3 regions of the Kribbella speibonae genome follow, and region 2 is predicted to be linked to each of the others. Evidence: riboswitches for the same ligand, from Rfam matches in the RefSeq annotation. Region 2 holds a riboswitch; each other region holds the start of a gene.
What was found. A riboswitch is a leader RNA that binds a small molecule or an ion and turns the genes downstream of it on or off. The one in region 2 is predicted to bind cobalamin.

Region 1 (4,155 bases), on a different contig from region 2:
GTAGTCGGCGAACCAGAACTCGGCGGGCCGGTCGTAGAAGTCGCTCGCCGCGTGCAGCGGCGCCCGGGCGTTCCAGTCGGCCTGGTTGGCGGCCACCATCCGTCGCGTCTGCGCATCCAGAGTCACACTCAGCAGTCTGCCCGCCACTGGGTCCACAACTTGTCCACACCCTTGTTCAAGGTTTGTGGATAAGCTTGAATAAGGGGTATGGCGAGGGTCGAGTTGCACCGCTGGCCCGGGCACCCCGACGGGTTCACCCGGGCGGAGCGCCTGGGCGGGTCGTACGAGCTGCACTTCCCCGACCCGCTGGTCGGGCGCGAGTTCGACCTGTCCGACGACGTACTCGCGCTGCTCGAGGACGCCGCCGGGGATCTTGCCCGCCTGGACGCGACGGCCGCCGTACTGACGAACAGCGAGGCGCTGGCACGGCTCCTGCTGCGTGCCGAAGCGGTCGGTTCGTCGCATATCGAAGGGCTCGTCGTCGGCGCGCACAGATTGCTGAAGGCCGACGTACTGCGGGATCGCATCAGCGACGTGACCGCCGAGGAGGTCCTCGGCGCGGTCGACGCGATGACCTGGGTGACCGAGTCCGTCCAGGCCGGGGACAAACTCGAGGTCGACCATCTGCTCGAGGCGCATCGCCGGTTGATGGCGCAGTCGCCGCACCCGGAGTACGGCGGCGAGATCCGCTACCTGCAGAACTGGATCGGCGGCCGCTCCCCCGCCGAGGCGTACTACGTGCCGCCGCCGGCGCAACTGCTCCCCGAACTGCTCGCGGACCTGATGACGTTCGTCCGTGAGTCGCCGCTGCCCGTGCTGGCGAAGACCGCGATCGCGCACGCACAGTTCGAGACGATCCACCCGTTCGCCGACGGCAACGGCCGGACCGGGCGGGCGCTGATCCACCTGATCCTGCGCGCCGACGGCCTGATCACACGCACCGTGCCGCCGGTCTCGCTCGCCCTCGCCACCCACGCCGCGGAGTACGTCGACGCACTGACCGCCTTCCGGTACGTCGGACGCGCGACGACCGTCAAGGCCCGCGCGGCCGCGAACCCGTGGCTGCGGATGTTCGCTCTCGCCTGCACGCATGCGACGGCCGAAGCGGCGCGTTTCGAGACGAACGCCGCGGAATTGAAGGCCGAATGGCGGGAGCGCGCGGCACCGGTCCGCGCCGGCTCAGCGGCCGAGTTGCTGATCGAGGCACTGCCGGCCGCGCCGGTCCTGACGCTCGCGGCCGCGGCCCGGCTCATCGACCGCTCCCAGCAGGCCGCCAACCAGGGCCTGGCCCGACTGGTCGAGACCGGCATCCTGCGCGAGGTCACCGACGGGCGCCGGAACCGCGTCTACGAAGCGCCCGAACTGATCGACGCCTTCACGTTGCTGGAGCGCCGCTTCGCGAGCCCGGCCGCGGACACCCGGATCGAGCCGCCTAGCAGACCCGTCCCGGCAAGGCCAGAACCGACACACTAGGGGGTTTGACTTTCTGACTGCGATCGAGCAAGAATTCGAACACATGTTCGATCGTACAGGGGAGTTGTGATGCCGGAGGCGTTCGACTGGGACATCCTGCACCGGCCGTCGGCGATGGCGATGGTCCGCGGCCAGCTCGGCTTCAGCTGGATGGTGCTGTCCGGGCGGCTCGCCCAGCTGACCGACGAGCAGTACTTCTGGCGACCGAGCAGTGAGGCCATCAGTGTGGTGCGCCGGCACCATGCCGGGCGCTACCGGTCACTCGGGTCCGGTGAGTGGGTCGCGCAGTGGCCCGAGGAGCCGGACCATCGCGGTCCACGCACGATCGCCTGGCTGATCGCCCACCTCACCGAGACCTTCTTCGAGCGCTGGGAATGGACCTTCGGCGCGAGCGTGCAGGCGGGTGCCGAGATCACCCTGCACGGGAACGCCCGGGACGCGGTCGCCTGGCTGACCTACTGGGTCGAGGCCTGGCAGGACGCGATCGCCGGCCTGGACGAGGACGCGGCGATGACGATCGGCCTCAGCCAGGCCAACGAACTGGACGCCGCCGAGCCGTTCGGCCACGTCGTCCTGCGGCTGAATCGCGAGCTGATCCACCACGGCTCGGAGATCATGACGCTCCAGGACCTCTACGCGGTCGCGGCGTGAGGACCACAAGATGTGCGACACGCGGCGTGGCGCTACCACAAGATCTAGAGGGATCCGCCTAGCATCACTACTGCTGGTGGTTCGGGGCGCGCAACGCCACAAGATGTTGGGCGTCCCGGGGCAACAGGGGAATCCGGTGCGACTCCGGAGCTGCCCCGCAACGGTGAGTGGACGTGCTGTCGACGCATGCCCGCGAGTCCGGATACCTGCCACCGGTGCGTGTACCGCCGGTGCACGCGGTCCGAGACCTCGCGGGTGGGTCGCAGGGCGTGACGGCAGTGTTCCCGGCCGGTGCCGCCGGTCCCGTCATGCGCCCCCTCGTGTGGTCCCGGGTCTCCGAACTCTTCTGGAGCGCACACCTGTGACCATTGCTTCCTCATCATCAGTGGCGACAGAGCTTCGTACGGAGCTCACCGTCATCCGTCGCGACGGCAGTAGTACGCCGTTCGACGCCACCAAGATCTCCGTCGCCGTGACCAAGGCGTTCCTCGCCGTCGAGGGCGCCGACGCGGCCGCCACCCACCGGGTCCGTGACCTGGTGACCGACCTGACCGGCCGGGTCGTAGCCGCCCTGACCAGCCGTGGCGACACTCGCCGCAGCGTGCAGGTCGAGGACATCCAGGACCAGGTCGAGCTGGCGCTGATGCGCGCCGGCGAACACCAGGTCGCCCGCGCCTACGTGCTGTACCGCGAGGAGCGGACCAAGGCCCGCACCCCTGCCGACCCGGCCGGCGTCGCCGAGAAGCCGGCGCTGACGGTCCGCGCGGCCGACGGCAGCCGGTCCCCGCTCGACGTCGACCGGCTCCGCGTGATCGTCGCCGAGGCCGCCGCCGGACTCGACGCGGTCGACCCCGAGCTGATCCTGAACGAGACCCTCGGCGCCTGCTACGACGGCATCCCGCAGCACGAGGTCGAGCTCGCGCTGGTGATGGCCGCGCGGTCGTACGTCGAGACCGAGCCGCAGTACAGCTTCGCCGCGTCCCGCCTGCTGCTGGACCAGATCCGCCGCGAGGCGCTGGGCCGCGTCCACGGCGAGCCCCGGCAGGCCAGCCAGGCCGACATGACCACGGCGTACGTCGACTACTTCCCGCGCTACATCCAGGTCGGGATCGAGGCCGGTCAGCTCGACCCGGAGCTCGGCCGCTTCGACCTCGAGCGGCTCGCCGCGGCGATCAAGCCGGAGGCCGATCTGAACTTCACCTTCCTCAGCCTGCAGACGCTCTACGACCGGTACCTGCTGCACCTCGGCAAAGTGCGGTACGAGTTGCCGCAGGCGTTCTTCCTCCGGGTCGCGATGGGCATGGCCCTGCGCGAGGACGACCGCGAGGCCCGGGCGATCGAGTTCTACGAACTGCTCAGCTCGTTCCGCTTCATGTCGTCGACGCCGACCCTCTTCAACTCCGGCACCACCCGCCCGCAGCTGTCGTCGTGCTTCCTGACCACCGTCGAGGACGACCTGTCCGGCATCTTCACCGGCATCCGCAACAACGCCCTCCTCGCCAAGTATTCCGGCGGCCTAGGCAACGACTGGACCCCGGTCCGCGGCATCGGCGCCCACATCAAGGGCACCAACGGCGAATCCCAAGGCGTCGTCCCGTTTCTGAAGGTCGCCAACGACACCGCCGTCGCAGTGAATCAAGGCGGCCGTCGTAAGGGCGCGGTGTGTGCGTATCTCGAGACGTGGCATATCGATGTTGAGGAGTTTCTCGATCTGCGGAAGAACACCGGGGACGAGCGGCGGCGTACGCATGACATGAACACGGCGAACTGGGTGCCGGATCTGTTTCTGCAGCGGGTGGAGGCCGGTGGGGAGTGGACGTTGTTCTCTCCCGATGAGGTGCCGGATCTGCACGAGTTGTACGGCGGTGCGTTCGCTGAGGCGTACTCGGCGTACGAGGCAGCTGCGGATCGTGGGGAGATTCTGGTGTTCAAGCGGGTCAAGGCGGTTGACCTGTGGCGGCGGATGCTGACGGTGCTGTTCGAGACCGGGCACCCGTGGATCACCTTCAAGGACGCCTGCAACCTGCGTTC
Region 2 (4,155 bases):
AAGCGCCCGTCCAGCGCCCGTACGACGTTCGTCAACTCGTCATCCGTGCGCGCGAGGCGCGGAACGACCTCAGTGGCCGCAAAGGTCAGCGACGCTTCTACCTCGTCGGAGTCCCGGCCCAGGACCTCACCGATGACGACTGGAACCTTCGCCGCGTCCCACCCCATCGTCTCCATCCCGACGACCAGCTTCCGCGCCACGGCCTCCAGCAGATCGACACCGTCGGCACCACTCACCGCCGGTAGATCGGCGAGCGTCGCGAGATCGGCCAGCTCCGGCACCACACGACCCGGGTCCGCGAGGAGAGCTGCTTCGTCGACACCGAACGTGTCGCCAAGAGCGGACCGCAGACCCGGGATCGAGTACGACCCGCCCCACAGCTGCTTCGCTCGCAGCACGGCAAGGACCAGGTTGATCCGTGCCTCACCAGCCGGCGCCCCGCCCAGCACGTGCAGCCCGTCGCGGATCTGCACGTCCTTGATCTCGCACAGATACCCGTCCAGATGCAGCACGAACTCGTCGAAGTCGTCGTCCTCCGGCTTCTCGTCCGTGTGCAGGTCATGGTGCAGTTGTGCGGCCTGGATCAGCGTCCAGATCTGGGCGCGCAGCGTCGGCACCTTCTCCGGGTCCAGGGCGGACACCGTCGCGTACTCGTCGAGCAGGTACTCCAGCTTCGCCATGTCGCCGTACGTCTCGGCCCGCGCCATCGGCGGCACCAGGTGGTCGACGACGGTCGCGTGCGCCCGCCGCTTCGCCTGCGTCCCCTCGCCGGGGTCGTTGACGATGAACGGGTACACCATCGGCAGGTTCCCGAGGACGGCGTCCGGCGCGCAGTCGGCCGCCATCCCGATCCCCTTGCCCGGCAGCCATTCCAGCGTGCCGTGCTTCCCGAGGTGTACGACGGCCTGCGCGCCGAACCCACCCTCGGCGGGCGACGCCTCCAGCCAGCGGTACGCCGCCAGGTAGTGGTGCGACGGCGCCATGTCCGGGTCGTGGTAGATCGCGACCGGGTTCTCACCGAAACCACGCGGCGGCTGGATCATCAGCACGACGTTCCCGAATCGCAGCGCGGCGAGTGCGATCGCCGGCTCGTCACCGGACCGGTCGACGTACAGCTCCCCCGGCGCCTCGCCCCACGCCTCGATCATTGCCTCTTGCAACGACTCGGGCACCCGGCCGAACCAGGTGGCGTACGTGGACAGCGGGATCTTGGCGACCGCGGTGGCCAGCTGCTCGTCCGTCAGCCAGTCGACGTCGTGCCCGCCCGCCGCGATCAACCGGTGAATCAGCCCGTCCGCTCCGTCCGCGCCCTGCAGCTCGCTCAGATCGAGGTCGCCCAGGTCGTACCCGGCGTCCTTCAGCTTCCCGAGCAGCACGACCGCCGACGCCGGAGTGTCCAGCCCGACCGCGTTCCCGATCCGCGCGTGCTTCGTCGGGTACGACGACAGCACCAGCGCGATCCGCTTCTCGGCCGGCGGTACGTGCCGCAGCCGGGCATGCGCGACCGCGATCCCGGCCAGCCGCGCGCACCGCTCCGCGTCCGGCGCGTACCGGGCCAGACCGTCGGCGTCGTACGACTTGAACGAGAACGGGATCGTGATCAGCCGCCCGTCGAACTCCGGGATCGCCACCTGCGTCGCCGCGTCCAGCGGGCTGATCGCCGCGTCGCTGTCCACCCACTGCTCGCGGGTCGAGGTCAGCGCGAGGCCCTGGATCAACGGGATGTCGAGCGACGCCAGCGCGCCCGCGTCCCACGCGTCGTCCGCACCGCCCGCGCTCGCGTTCGCCGCCACCGCACCGCCCGCGGCGAGCAGCGTGGTGACCAGGACGTCGCACCTCCGCAGCAGATCGAAGAGCCCGACGTTCTCGGCCGGGTCGAGCCCGCGCAGAGTCCCGCAGTACACCGGAAGCGGCTGCGCGCCGGCCTCGGCGACCGCCGCCGCGAGGGCGTCGACGAAGGCGGTGTTGCCGGAGATCTCGTGCGCGCGGTAGTAGACGATGCCGACCACCGGCCGCTCGTCCTCGACAAAGGTCCCGCGCACGCCGTACGCCGGGAGCGCGCGCGGCGGATCGAACTCGTCGCCGGTCAGCAGCAGCGTGTCCCGCAGGAAGCCGGCGAGATTGCGAAGGTTGTCCGCGCCGCCCTCGCGCAGGTAGGCGAGTGCCTCGGTGACCGCACCGGCCGGGACGGTCGACAACGACATCAGCTCGGCGTCCGGCGCCGCCTCACCGCTCACCACCACCGCGGGCTTCCCCGCGGCGAGGACCGCGTCGAGCCCGTCCTCCCACGCGCGGCGCCCACCGAGCAGGCGGACGACCACCACCTCGGCGGCGTCGAGCAGGTCGCCGAGCTGATCGAGCTCGAGCCGGGCCGGGTTCGCCACCGCCCAGCCCGCACCCGCCTCGGCAGCGGCCAGCAGGTCCGTATCAGCGGTCGACAACAGCAGAAGATTCGCGGCCATGCGGCAGTCCTTCCCGGGGTGTCCACGCCCCAGCTCCAGGTACGACGGCGGCAGTTCCTGACTCCCCCTGCACGGGGTCACAGTGGCGGGACCGCCCCGGACTCACACCGGGTTCCTGCTGATGCCGTCGATGACGGGCCGACTCTAGCCGACCGTCGACACCGCCTGCGCAGGCGTTGGCATCACAAGTTGAATTCAAGAGATTGATCCGAGCCGGTGGATTTGTCATCCGATTTCCGTCAAGCCGAGAGACAGAACTGTTAGCATCTCGGGCGTGACGGGACGACGGGACGCGGTCCGCGAGCTGCACCGGACGCATGTGCTCGGCGTCCTGCGCGACCACGGTTCGGCCAGCCGCACGGACCTCATGCGCGCCACCGGGCTCTCCCGCCCGACCATCTCGGCGATCGTCGCCGAACTGATCGGCTCCGGCGCGATCCGCGAGGTGGGCAAACACACCGCGGGCACCACCAGGGGACGGCCCTCACAGCTACTCGCTCTCACCCCGCCCAGCGGCCGGGCGCTCAGCGTCGACATCGGCCACGCCCACGCCCGCGCGATCGTCGCCGACGCGGCCGGCCACATCATCCAGGAGCGCGTCGTCGGATTCGACCGGCGGTCCCCGATCCCGGACACCCTCAAGCACGCCCGCCGCCTGATCGCCGAGGTCACCGCCGCCGCGAACATCGGCACCGGCGGCACCGGCGACCTGGCCGATCTGATCGGCGTCGTGATCGGCCTGCCCTCGCCGATCGACCTGGCCGCGCAGCGTCCGGCCGCCGCCCGCTACCGCGACGTACGCCTCGTCGAAGCCCTCGGCCTGTCCTCGTACGCCGGCCGGGTCAGCGTGGTGAACGACGCCGACCTGGGCGCCGCCGGTGAGGCCGCGTTCGGCGCCGGCGCGCGGTTCGGCACGTTCGTCTACGTCAAGATCTCGTACGGCGTGGGCGCCGGCCTGATCCTCGGCGGCCGGCTGTTCCAGGGCCAGGGGTACGCCGGGGACATCGGGCACATCCGCGTGGTCGACGAGGGCGAGGTGTGCCTGTGCGGCAACCGCGGCTGCCTGGAGACGGTCGCCTCGAGCGGCGCGCTCCTGAAGGCGCTGCAACCTGCCCACGACGTGCCGCTCGGGTTCGCCGACCTGGTGCGCCTCGCCGACTCGGGCGACCGCGGCACCCAGGCGTTGCTCGGCGACGCCGGACGCACCATCGGCCGAGCGCTCGCTCCGGCCGTGACCACGCTCAACCCGGAAGCGGTCGTGGTCGGCGGATCGCTCGGAGCGCTCGGCGGCCCGCTGGTACACGGTCTCCGGGAGGCGCTCGACCGGTACTGCCAGCCGGCCGCGGTGCGGAATCTCGCGGTCTCCGTGGCCACCTGCGGCGAGCATGCCGAGGTGCTCGGCGGAGCAGCCTTGGCGTTCGATCTGATCGCCCATTAATACTGGCTTTATTGACGTAATGGCAGGTCTGGGTGCCGGGTTGCGCCATTGACACTCCAGAAATCATCTCTCTAAGCTCTGAACGCAATCAGCACCCCTCCCTCCCTTCTCAGGCATCCGGCGCCCGCGGCGCGGGTCAGTCACGCCTGCCTGAATAGCCCAAGGAGATGCGCGTGAGGTTTCCTTCGAAGCGTCACCTGGCGGCGGCAGCAGCCGTCGTCTCAGTTCTCAGTACCGGCCTCACAGTGGGCCTGA
Region 3 (4,155 bases), on a different contig from region 2:
GGTCCGGGCTGACCAGCGGGTTCCGGGCGAGCCGCTGAAAGATCGCGCCGGACACCGCGAACGCCGTACCGACGCCGATGCCGACCAGCACGCGCGGCAGGCGGTTGTTGACGACGACGTCGTACGTGATCAGCGTGCCGTGCCCGGACAGGGTCCGCAGTACGTCGGCCAGCGGCAACGCGTAATCGCCCCGGGTGAGCGCGAACGCCCCGATCACGGCGGTGAGCAGCCAGCCGGCCGTCGAGACCACGACGCTTCTCACAGCTCGGCCATTCGCCGGCGGCGGACCAGCGCGATGAACAGGGGCGCGCCGATCACCGCGGTGACGATCCCGACCTGCAGCTCCGCGGGCCGTACGACGATCCGCCCGAGGATGTCGGCCAGCAGCAGCACGATCGGCGCGAGCACCATCGACCACGGCAGCAGGTAGCGATAGTCCGGACCGACGATCCGCCGTGCGACGTGCGGTACGGCGAGGCCGATGAACCCGATCGGGCCCGCGATCGCGGTCGCCGTACCGGCCAGGATCACGACCGCGAACCCGGCGAGCACGCGGACCAGGTGCATCCGCGTCCCCAACGCCTGCGCCAGCTCGTCGCCGAGTGCGAGCTGGTTGAGCGACCGGCCGAGCACGACCGCGAGAACGGTGCCGATAGCAACAAACGGGACGGCCTGCGCGACGATCGAGCCGGTGGCGAGCGACAACGACCCGACCACCCAGAACCGGTACTCGTTCAAGGTCGAGAGATCGAGCAACGTCGCGGCCGAGGTGATCGAGCCGAGCAGTGCGGAGACCGCCGCCCCGGCCAGCGCGAGCTTCACCGGGGCGGCGCCACCGATCAGGTACACCACGACCGTCGCCACCAGCGCCCCGCCCATCGCGAACCACACGTAGCCGGTCAGACTGTGCACCCCGAGCAGGCCGATCGCCCCGACCACGGCCACCGCGGCACCCGCGTTCACACCGAGGATTCCCGGATCGGCGAGCGGGTTGCGGGTGACGCCCTGCATCAGCCCGCCGGACAACCCGAGCGCGGCCCCGACAAGTAGACCCGCGACGGTTCGCGGCACGCGCAGGTACCTGACCACGCGGTCGGTGTCGCTACCGCTGAAGTCGACCAACGCCCGGTAGACCTCACTCACCCCGACCCACCGGTTGCCGACACACAAGGACAGCAACACGACCATCGCCAGGACACCGACGCAGACCGCGAGGCCCGCGGCTCGCCTCAATCGACCAGGTCCGGATGCAGGAGATGGCCCAGGTTCTCCGTGGTGTACGCGCCCCGGACGCCGGCGGAGTGATTGGCGAACAACCACGGGATCACACGTTTGCCCCGCACCGCCTTGAGGTTCGCGTACGCCGGATTGCCGAGGATCTTGTCGACGTCCGGCTGTGAGGCCGCGGGCGTCAGCGATGCGTCGCAGCAACCGCTGACCAGCACGTAGTCCGGGTCCCGCTTGATGAACTCCTCCACGCTGATCTTCACGTTCCGCTTCGCCGTCAGGTCGGCGAACGCGTTCACGCCGCCCGCCTGCCGGATCAGCACCGTCCCGAAGTCCGGACCGCCCGAGACCGTGAGCTGTCCGCCTTCCAGCCCGGGCCGGACGATCGCCACTGTCGGCCGCGGCGCGTCCTTCACCGCGGTCTCGACCGCCGCGATCCGGCGCTGCTGATCGGCGATCACCTGCGCGGCCCGGTCCTCGACGCCGAAGAGCCGGCCGAGGTCCCGCAGGTCGGCGTACACGTTGTCCATCGAGACAGTCGACGGGTCGATCGCCTCGTCGCCCTTCCCGTCGGCGGTCGGGCAGAGCGGGCTGAAGATCCAGGTCCGGACGCCGAGGTCGGCGAGGCTCTTCCGGCTGCCGAAGCTCGAGTCGCTGCCGGCGGCGCTGAACACGTCGTTGAACCCGGACAGGACGAAGTCCGGGTTCAGACTGAGCAGTTCCTCGCGGCTCGGCAGATTCTTGAAGTACTTCGCCTTCGCCTGCGCGCCGGCGTACTCCGGGAGCACTTCGGCGTCCAGGTACGCCGTACCGACCAGGCGGTCCGAGATACCCAGCGCGTGGGCCATTTCGATGGCCGGCTGGTACGCCGCGAACACGCGCTTCGGCGGACCGTCGACGGTGACGCCGATCCCGCAGTTCTGCACGGTGATCGAGCGCGCACTGGAATCGGCTTCGGCGGCCGGACCACAGCCGGCCAGGAGCGACAACGACAGGACAGCGGCAACTACACGTACGGCGGCCATGGGCGGACCGTGCCTCCAGCACCTCGTGGACGGGTCAACGCCGTGGCCGGTCTCCTGGCTGACGGGTACCGCGTCCACCGGCCTGACCTTCCCAGCCGCACGCGGCCAGTGGTCCTCTTACGAGTACGACAGGTGCACATCCCGATCACAGTGGCGAGGGCCGCGCCGGTACTTCACCGGCTTCCCGAACACCACGGCGCGGTCACCTTAACACCCGCGACCTGGTCGCAGGTAGGGCGGTTCAGCGGGTGTAGCGCGGGACGACCGAGAGGGCGAACTGGGTCATCAGGTCCGGGTTGAGCTTGCGTGCGGGGAGCGGGACCAGGTCGACGATCTTGTCGTCGCCGACGCGGATCGTCGTCCGGCCGGTGGCGGTGTCGACGTACCCCTCGTCGCCGAGCGGGATCGACTGCGAGGTCGCGGCCTTGCGGATCGGGGCCATCAGGGCCTTGGCGTCCTTCTCCCGGCGCGCGGAACTCGAGATCACGCTCGTCGAGGTCACCCAGCCGCAGACCAGGTCACCGGCGAGGGTCTGACCGTCGCGCCGGGCCTGCGCCGGTACGCCGAGCACCTTCTCGGCCGCCGCCGTACTGCGGTCACATTCGGAGCGCGTGATCAGCCGATCGGCGTCCGGCAGCCCGGGCGCCTGCCGTACAACCTCCTGGGCGAGTACGACGTACTTCGCGGGCGTCGCCTGCGGCCCGGAGAGCTTGTACATCTTCCCGCCCAGCAGGAACACGATGAACGTCTTTGTGCCGTACCCGCCCTGGCCGACCTTGGCTGGCAGCGCAGGATCGCGCGGATTCGCGGCGTACGCCTTCTTGGTCGCCGCCAGCGTCGCCTGCGTCGCCGGAAGTACCGAGACCCCGACCCTCAGCACCGGCCCGTTGGGGCTGGCACTGAGCGAGAACTGGCACACGTCGTACGTCGGGATGTCGAGCTCGGCCGGCGGCGCCTTGGGCTGGATGTTCGCGACCGGCACCCCGAGCGTCGTCTGCACCAAGGTGGGGTTCATCCGCACGCACAACGTGTCCGCGACCTTGGAGGTCTCGGACGGCGTCGCCGAGGGCGTCACCGAAGGCGTCGGTGTCTCGGTGGTCGGCGCGGTACTCACCGACACCAGCGGCGGGACACTCGGAGACGTCTCGTCCGACGGTCCACTGCAGCCTGCGAGAAGTACGACGGTCAGCGCGGAAGCGGTCACTCGGCGGATACGCATGATGGCACGAACCTTAGCCCGCCGCCCGGAGTTCCCTTTCACGGACCGCGTGTTCGTCGGTACGGGCGTCGTACCGCCAGAACTCGCGCAGCCAGACGGATGTCGCGACCACCCCGGCGACGCACAGCACGCCGCCGCTGACGATCGCGGTCCGGACCGTGGTGAGGTCGGCGACCAGCCCGGAGCGGGCCTGACCGCCGAGCGGGCCGAGCGAGTAGCCGAGCATCTCGATCCCGGCCAGCCGGCCGCGCATCTCGTCGGGGATCGTCTGGTTCCAGATCACCGAGCGGAACAGCACCGACACCATGTCGGCCGCGCCGGCCACCGCGAAGAACACGATCGCGAACCAGATGTTCGGCGCCAGGCCGGCGATCCCGACCGCGGCGCCCCAGCCGATCGTGGCCAGCACCACCGCCCGCCCCTGATGGTGGACATGTTTCGCCCAGCCGCTGGTCAGGCTGGCGCACATCGCCCCGATCGCCTCCGCGCTGTACAGCAGGCCGAGCAGCTTCGGTTCCTTCAGGATGTCCGTCGCGAACGCCGGGAACAGCACGATCGGCATCGCCAGGAACATCCCGACCATGTCGACCAGGTACGTCGCCAGCAGGTCCTTGCGCCGGAACGCGTAGACGATGCCGCCGCCGATGGCCCGCAGACTCGGCGCCGTGGAGTGCTCGCCGGCGC

Region 1: another riboswitch for cobalamin. It lies ahead of E0H92_RS30060 (ribonucleoside-diphosphate reductase subunit alpha); the one in region 2 lies ahead of cobN (cobaltochelatase subunit CobN).
Region 3: another riboswitch for cobalamin. It lies ahead of E0H92_RS35655 (ABC transporter substrate-binding protein); the one in region 2 lies ahead of cobN (cobaltochelatase subunit CobN).

What each region holds. Positions count from the first base shown of each region.
Region 1 covers NZ_SJKC01000004.1:435,952-440,106, reverse strand. The annotation lists gene E0H92_RS30075 (class I SAM-dependent methyltransferase) at 1-126, opposite strand, end outside; gene E0H92_RS30070 (Fic family protein) at 208-1,473, shown strand; gene E0H92_RS30065 (DinB family protein) at 1,543-2,124, shown strand; cobalamin riboswitch at 2,185-2,352, shown strand; gene E0H92_RS30060 (ribonucleoside-diphosphate reductase subunit alpha) at 2,510-4,155, shown strand, end outside.
Region 2 covers NZ_SJKC01000002.1:384,452-388,606, forward strand. The annotation lists gene cobN (cobaltochelatase subunit CobN) at 1-2,462, opposite strand, end outside; cobalamin riboswitch at 2,492-2,634, opposite strand; gene E0H92_RS15265 (ROK family transcriptional regulator) at 2,737-3,900, shown strand; gene E0H92_RS15270 (carboxylesterase/lipase family protein) at 4,074-4,155, shown strand, end outside.
Region 3 covers NZ_SJKC01000006.1:270,504-274,658, reverse strand. The annotation lists gene E0H92_RS35665 (FecCD family ABC transporter permease) at 1-262, opposite strand, end outside; gene E0H92_RS35660 (FecCD family ABC transporter permease) at 259-1,233, opposite strand; gene E0H92_RS35655 (ABC transporter substrate-binding protein) at 1,230-2,252, opposite strand; cobalamin riboswitch at 2,280-2,463, opposite strand; gene E0H92_RS35650 (hypothetical protein) at 2,494-3,471, opposite strand; gene E0H92_RS35645 (MFS transporter) at 3,485-4,155, opposite strand, start outside.